2 regions of the Sphingosinicella microcystinivorans genome follow, and region 2 is predicted to be linked to the other one. Evidence: riboswitches for the same ligand, from Rfam matches in the RefSeq annotation. Region 2 holds a riboswitch; the other holds the start of a gene.
The links. A riboswitch is a leader RNA that binds a small molecule or an ion and turns the genes downstream of it on or off. The one in region 2 is predicted to bind cobalamin.
Positions count from the first base shown of each region.

Region 1 (3,203 bases), 320 kb from region 2:
GCAGGTTTCCGGCGCGGGGCGAACGCTTTCGGCGCCGAGCGTGATCGCCCCGGCAAGGCACCCCGAGCGCGCGACGACGACGACGCGGCGCCCCGCCAGCGCCGGATCGACGCCCGCGCCCGTATCGGTGACGACGCCGACGCCCTCGACGCCCGGCACGAACGGCAGCGCCGGCCTGAACTGGTATCCCCCCCACAGCATCAGCAGGTCCGGGAAGTTGAGCGCCGCCGCGCTCAGCGCGACGCGCACCTCGCCCGGCGCGGGCGACGGCGCGTCAGGCCACGCGGCCTCGAAGCGCAGCCCGGAGCGGTCCTCGCTCAGGTGGTGGCAGACCCATGCCTTCACGGATTGCGGCCCGGGGCCGCGAAGCCCGGCGCATTCAGCACCTCGAGCTTGATGCCGTCCGGGTCCTCGAAGAACACGGCGTAATAGTCCGCCGAATATTCGGGATAGAGCGCGGGCGCATCGAGGATACGGATTCCGGCGTCCCGGAGCAGGGCGTGGATGCGGTCCACCTCGGCGCGGCTGTCCACCGACCAGGCGAGGTGATGGATGCCGGGGGCGTAGCGCTGATGCGCGTGGTCCGGGAGCCGCGCCTGCTTCAGCCCGATCGAGGCGAAGCCGGCGGGCGAGCGTATGTCCCACTCGCACTCGCCGTCGTCACGCACGCACGTGTAGCCGAGCGCGTCCAGCAGCAGGCCGTAGACGCGCTTCGACGCCGCGAGATCGCCGGCGTTGAGGTCGATGTGATGGACAAGTCCGTTCACGGCGGCGCGCTCAGGCGAGACGCCGCCGCACGGGGCTTACTTCTTGCCGAGGCTGAGACCGCCGAAGCGCCTGTTGAAGCGCGCGACGCGGCCGCCGGTGTCGAGCACCTTCTGCGCGCCGCCGGTCCATGCCGGGTGCGTCGTCGGGTCGATTTCGAGGAGCAGCGTGTCGCCCTCCTTCCCCCACGTCGAACGCGTCTGGTAGGTGGTCCCGTCCGTCATCTGCACCGTGATGGTGTGATAGTCGGGGTGGATGTTCTGCTTCACTGGACTGCTCCGTCTTCTGCCGCTGGTTTCCGACCAGCCGCCGGGAAAGCGGCGCCAATAGCCGACACGCGCGCCACTTGCAAGCCGCGCGGCAAGCGATTATGGCCCGCGGATGACATGGTGCCCCGGCAACGGGGAGAATAGGGAAGCCGGTCCGAAACCGGCGCTGTGCCCGCAACTGTAGGCGGCTAGTCTCGATGCCACGATGCCACTGGAACGGCCCTTCGCGGGCCCGACCGGGAAGGCGGCATCAAGACGGCGATCCGCAAGCCAGGAAACCTGCCATGTCTGTCGTCCACGCCCGGCCGGGTCCAGCCGATCGCGTGCGAGCAGTCATGCCCGCTGTGACGATGTGAGAACATGGTCATGGAGGACATTATGATTGTTGCACTTCTTCTTTCATCCGCCGCCATCGCGAGCGATGCCGAGCTGATCGTCTCGGCGGCCCGCGAGCCGGTCGCCTACGGCGAGACCGGCAGCGCGCTGACCGTGATCGACGGCGCCGCCATCGAGGCGGTCGCGCTGCCGCAGCTCGTCGACGTGCTGCGCCTGTCGCCGGGCGTCTCCGTGGCGCGGTCCGGCCCGACGGGCGCGCAGACGCAGGTGCGCATCCGCGGCGCGGAGGCGAACCACACGCTCGTCTTCGTCGACGGCATCGCCGCCAACGACCCCGCCACCTCCGGCGAGTTCCGCTGGGAAACCCTGCCCTCGGACGGCATCGCGCGCGCCGAGGTGCTGCGCGGGCCGCAGTCGGCGCTGTGGGGCTCCGAGGCGATCGGCGGCGTCGTATCCGTCACAACGGCGGAGCCCGCGGACGGCACGCGCATCTTCGGCAGCGCCGAGGCGGGCTCGTTCGGCACCGTCCACGCGGCGGGCGGCGCCGGCATCGGCAGCGAGCGCGGCGGCATCGTCGTGCAATCGAGCTGGTACGATACAAAGGGCATCGACAGCTTCGGCGGCGGCATCAGGGAGCGCGACGGCTATGAATCGCTGATGCTCTCCGCCAAGGCCTCGGTGCGTCCGATCGAGAACGGCGAGCTCGGCCTCGTCGTGCGCCACACCAGTTCGCTCAGCGAATTCGACGGCTACAACGATGTCTTCGTGCGCGACGACACGCGCGACGCGACGCGCATCCGCGCGACCGCGCTGCGCGGCTTCGGGCGCGTGGACACGCTGGACGGCCGCTGGCGGCACGAGATCTTCGGCAGCTTCGTCACCACCGACAACATCAACCGCGACGGCGGCACGTTCCTGAACCGCACCGACGCCGAGGTGTTCGAGACCGGCTACCAGACCGGCATCGACTTCGGCAGCGAGGCCTTCCGCCACCGCGTCACCGGCGCGATCGAGCATCGCACGCAGCGCTTCATTGCCGACGACGCCGAGTATTTCGGCGGCACCAACCAGCGCGTCTCGCGCGACCGCACCAGCTTCGTGCTCGACTACGGGCTGAGCGCAGGCGGCCTCGCCCTCGGCGCGAGCGTCCGCCGCGACGAGAACGACGCCTTCAAGGACGCGACGACGTGGCGCGCGAGCGGCCGCTACACGCTGGAGAACGGCTTCACCGTCCACGCGAGCGCGGGCAAGGGCGTCACCGATCCGACCTTCACGGAGATGTTCGGCTTCTTCCCCGGCAGCTTCGTCGGCAACCCGGACCTGAGGCCGGAACGCTCGGTCGGCTGGGATGCGGGCGTCGGCTATCGCACGGCTGCGGTCTCGGCGGACGTGACGTGGTTCCAGGCCGATCTCGAGAACGAGATCGTCTCCACCTTCGATTCCGCGACCTTCCTGTCGGGCGTCGCCAACGCGGCGGGCAAGAGCAAGCGGAGGGGTATCGAAGCGTCGTTCGACGCGAAGCCGCTCGCGTGGCTGACGCTCGGCGGCAGCTACACGTGGCTCGACGCCAGGGAGGCGCAGCTCGCGGGTGTCGCGCGGCTCCGCGAGGCCCGGCGGCCTCGCCACAGCGGCAGCCTGCTCGCGACCGCCGATTTCGACGCCGCCTCGGTGACGTTCGCGGCGAACTACGTGGGCAATCGCAAGGACACGGACTTCGACAGCTTCCCGGCGCGCGTCGTGACGCTGAAGGACTATGTGCTCGCCACGCTTTCGGGCCGCGTGAGGCTCGGCGGCGACTTCGAACTCACCGGCCGCATCGAGAACCTGTTCGAT
Region 1 is NZ_CP116005.1:3,338,667-3,341,869, reverse strand. Features, by position in the region: gene PE061_RS16030 (zinc-binding dehydrogenase) at 1-345, opposite strand, end outside; gene PE061_RS16025 (VOC family protein) at 342-767, opposite strand; gene rpmE (50S ribosomal protein L31) at 804-1,034, opposite strand; cobalamin riboswitch at 1,136-1,336, shown strand; gene PE061_RS16015 (TonB-dependent receptor plug domain-containing protein) at 1,413-3,203, shown strand, end outside.
Region 1: it holds a riboswitch for cobalamin, as region 2 does, so the genes downstream of both, PE061_RS16015 (TonB-dependent receptor plug domain-containing protein) here and PE061_RS14525 (ribonucleoside triphosphate reductase) in region 2, are expected to answer to the same signal.

Region 2 (3,203 bases):
TTCTGCCTTAGGTAACGGATTAGGTAACAGGACGTGCAACTACATGCAACAGAGTGAACAACATGAACGGCTGAATTGCTTGCCTTCAAACGATATGCAACACCATGCAACGCCGTCTGACACGCCTTCTAAGCTTGGGGTCGCAGGTTCGAATCCTGCCGGGCGCGCCAATTCCACCGAGGTCTATTCCGGTCCGCTGAGGTTCCGTCCGGCGCACGTTCTATGTATGTTGGCAGTGCCCAGCCGACCGGCGGAGGCTCGGAATGCACCTGCTTCAGAGTCTGAGACGGACCAGCCCGTCAAGGAGAAAAGCCATGAGATTCGGAACACTGCACGGCGTCGCGATTGCCCTTCTGGCTCTGACCGACGCCAATCCACTACACGCGCAGGCGCAGCAGACACCACCCGCCCCGCGGATTACGCTCGAGGAGGCCCGCGTCGCGATGGACGCCGCCGAGGCCGAGGCTCGCAGCAACAGATGGAATCTCGCTTTCGTGATCACGGATGCCGAGGCCACTCCGATCTATGTACGGCGTATGGACGAGGTGCCTACGCGGAACTACGAGATCGCGATGAACAAGGTCCAGACGGCGATCACGTCCGGAATGCACACGGCCGAGTATGCCGCTGCGGTTAAGGCGCAGCGGATACAGCCCATCGAGGGGGCGCTCACGTTCGATGGGGGGCTGCTGCTGCGAAGAGGCGGCCAGGTCGTGGGGGCGTTCAGTGCGAGCGGCGCCCGCGGTGCGGAAGATGCTCAGGCCGTGCGTGCCGGGATGGCGGCCATCGGCATCGAGCCGTAGTCCGGAGTCGTTAGCCGCGGCTGGTGGTACGGAGTGGCTGCTTGGCTTAGGCTTGGCGCATCAGCTGCCGCTCACCGGGATCCGCTGGTGCGAATCCGAGCAAGCCGTTTAAGTGCTATCCCATTCGGTCAGGGTTGCGAATAACGCGTTTGCCGAAGGGCAAACGCGACGTGAAAAGTTCGCCGCGGCAGTGTCGTCCGTGATCGAGAATATTGACATGATTCCCGGCCGGTGCTCTAGATGTAGTGGTCGTGGTCCTTTGAATCGCAAGATCAAGGGTTAAAAGGGAAGCCGGTGCGCCTTCGGGCAAGGCCGGTGCTGTCCCCGCAACTGTAAGCGGCGAGCCGCTGTCGATCGTGTCACTGACGCAGGTTCAAGCGTCGGGAAGGCCAGACAGCCGCTGTGACCCGCGAGCCAGGAGACCTGCCGCGACACCATGAACGTCCTCGGGCGGGGTGTCCCGGTGGTCGCTTGCTGGTGGCCGGCTGCTTGAGCCGACCCGTTTTCCCGCAGGCGTCTGCCCCGGCCTTGCCCCAACCCAGTGGGGTGCCGATGTCTGAACTGTCCGATCTGTCTCAAGGCAATTCCCTGCGCGCCGCATTGCCGCGGGCGATCGTCAAGCGCGGCGGCGAGACGACCGTCTTCGATGCCGGCAGGATCTGCTCCGCGATCGCGCGTGCCGGTCAGGCCAGCGGCGGGTTCGGCGGCGAGGAAGCCGATCGACTCACGCATGAGGCGGTCAAGGTGATCGCGCACCGCTTCGCCGGCTCGACGCCGCACATCGAGGACGTGCAGGACATCGTCGAGCAGGTGTTGATCGCGGCCGACCATGTCGCGACCGCGCGCGCCTATGTCGTCTATCGCGAGAAGCGCGGACAGGCGCGGCAGGACCGGAAGACGGTGGTCGACGTCGCCGTCTCCATCAATGAATATCTCGACCGCACCGACTGGCGCGTCAACGCCAACGCCAACCAGGGCTATTCGCTGGGCGGGCTCATCCTCAACCTTTCCGGCAAGGTCGTCGCCAACTACTGGCTGTCGCACATCTATCCGCCGGAAGTCGGCCGCGCCCATCGCGAGGGCGACATCCACATTCACGACCTCGACATGCTGGCCGGCTACTGCGCCGGCTGGTCGCTGCGCATGTTGTTGACCGAAGGGCTGAACGGCGTGCCCGGCAAGATCGAGGCGGGTCCGCCGAAGCACCTGTCGAGCGCGGTCGGGCAGATCGTCAATTTCCTCGGTACGCTGCAAAACGAATGGGCGGGCGCGCAGGCGTTCAGCTCGTTCGATACCTACATGGCGCCGTTCATCCGCAAGGACCGGCTCGGCTACGGCGAGGTGCTGCAATCAATTCAGGAACTGATCTACAACCTCAACGTCCCCTCGCGCTGGGGCACGCAGACGCCTTTCACAAATCTCACCTTCGACTGGATCTGTCCGGAGGACCTGCGCGACCAGGTGCCGATCGTCGGCGGCGAGGAGATGGATTTCACCTATGGCGACCTTCAGTCCGAAATGGACATGATCAACCGCGCCTACATGGAGGTGATGACCAAAGGCGACGCCAAGGGGCGCGTCTTCACGTTCCCGATCCCGACCTACAACATCACGCCGGATTTCCCGTGGGACAGCGAGAACGCCGACCACCTGTTCGAGATGACGGCGAAGTACGGCCTGCCCTATTTCCAGAACTTCATCAATTCCGAGCTGAAGCCGAACATGATCCGCTCGATGTGCTGCCGGCTCCAACTCGACCTCACCGAGTTGCTGAAGCGCGGCAACGGCCTGTTCGGCAGCGCCGAGCAGACCGGCTCGATCGGCGTGGTCACCGTCAATTGCGCGCGGCTCGGCCATCTCTGTCGCGGCAACGAGGCGGGCCTGTTCCAGCGCCTCGACACGCTGCTTGAGACCGGCCGCAACAGCCTCGAGATCAAGCGCAAGGTGGTGCAGCACTATATGGACAGCGGGCTGTTCCCTTACAGCAAGCGCTATCTCGGCACGCTTCGCAACCACTTCGCGACGCTCGGCGTCAACGGCATCAACGAGATGATCCGCAACTTCACTGCCGACTGCGAGACCATCGCCACGCCCTGGGGCCATGCCTTCGCCGTGCGCCTGCTCGACCACGTGCGGTCGCGCATCCGGGAATTCCAGGAGGAAACCGGCAGCCTGTTCAATCTGGAGGCGACGCCGGCGGAAGGCACCACCTACCGCTTCGCCAAGGAAGACCGCAAGCGCTACCCCGGCATCCTGCAGGCCGGCACCGACGAGAACCCCTATTACACCAATTCGAGCCAGCTTCCGGTCGGCTTCACCGACGATCCGTTCGAGGCGCTCGAGCGTCAGGACGAATTGCAGCGTAAATATACCGGCGGCACCGTGCTGCATCTCTATATG
Region 2 is NZ_CP116005.1:3,021,594-3,024,796, forward strand. Features, by position in the region: gene PE061_RS14520 (GlcG/HbpS family heme-binding protein) at 315-803, shown strand; cobalamin riboswitch at 1,039-1,249, shown strand; gene PE061_RS14525 (ribonucleoside triphosphate reductase) at 1,356-3,203, shown strand, end outside.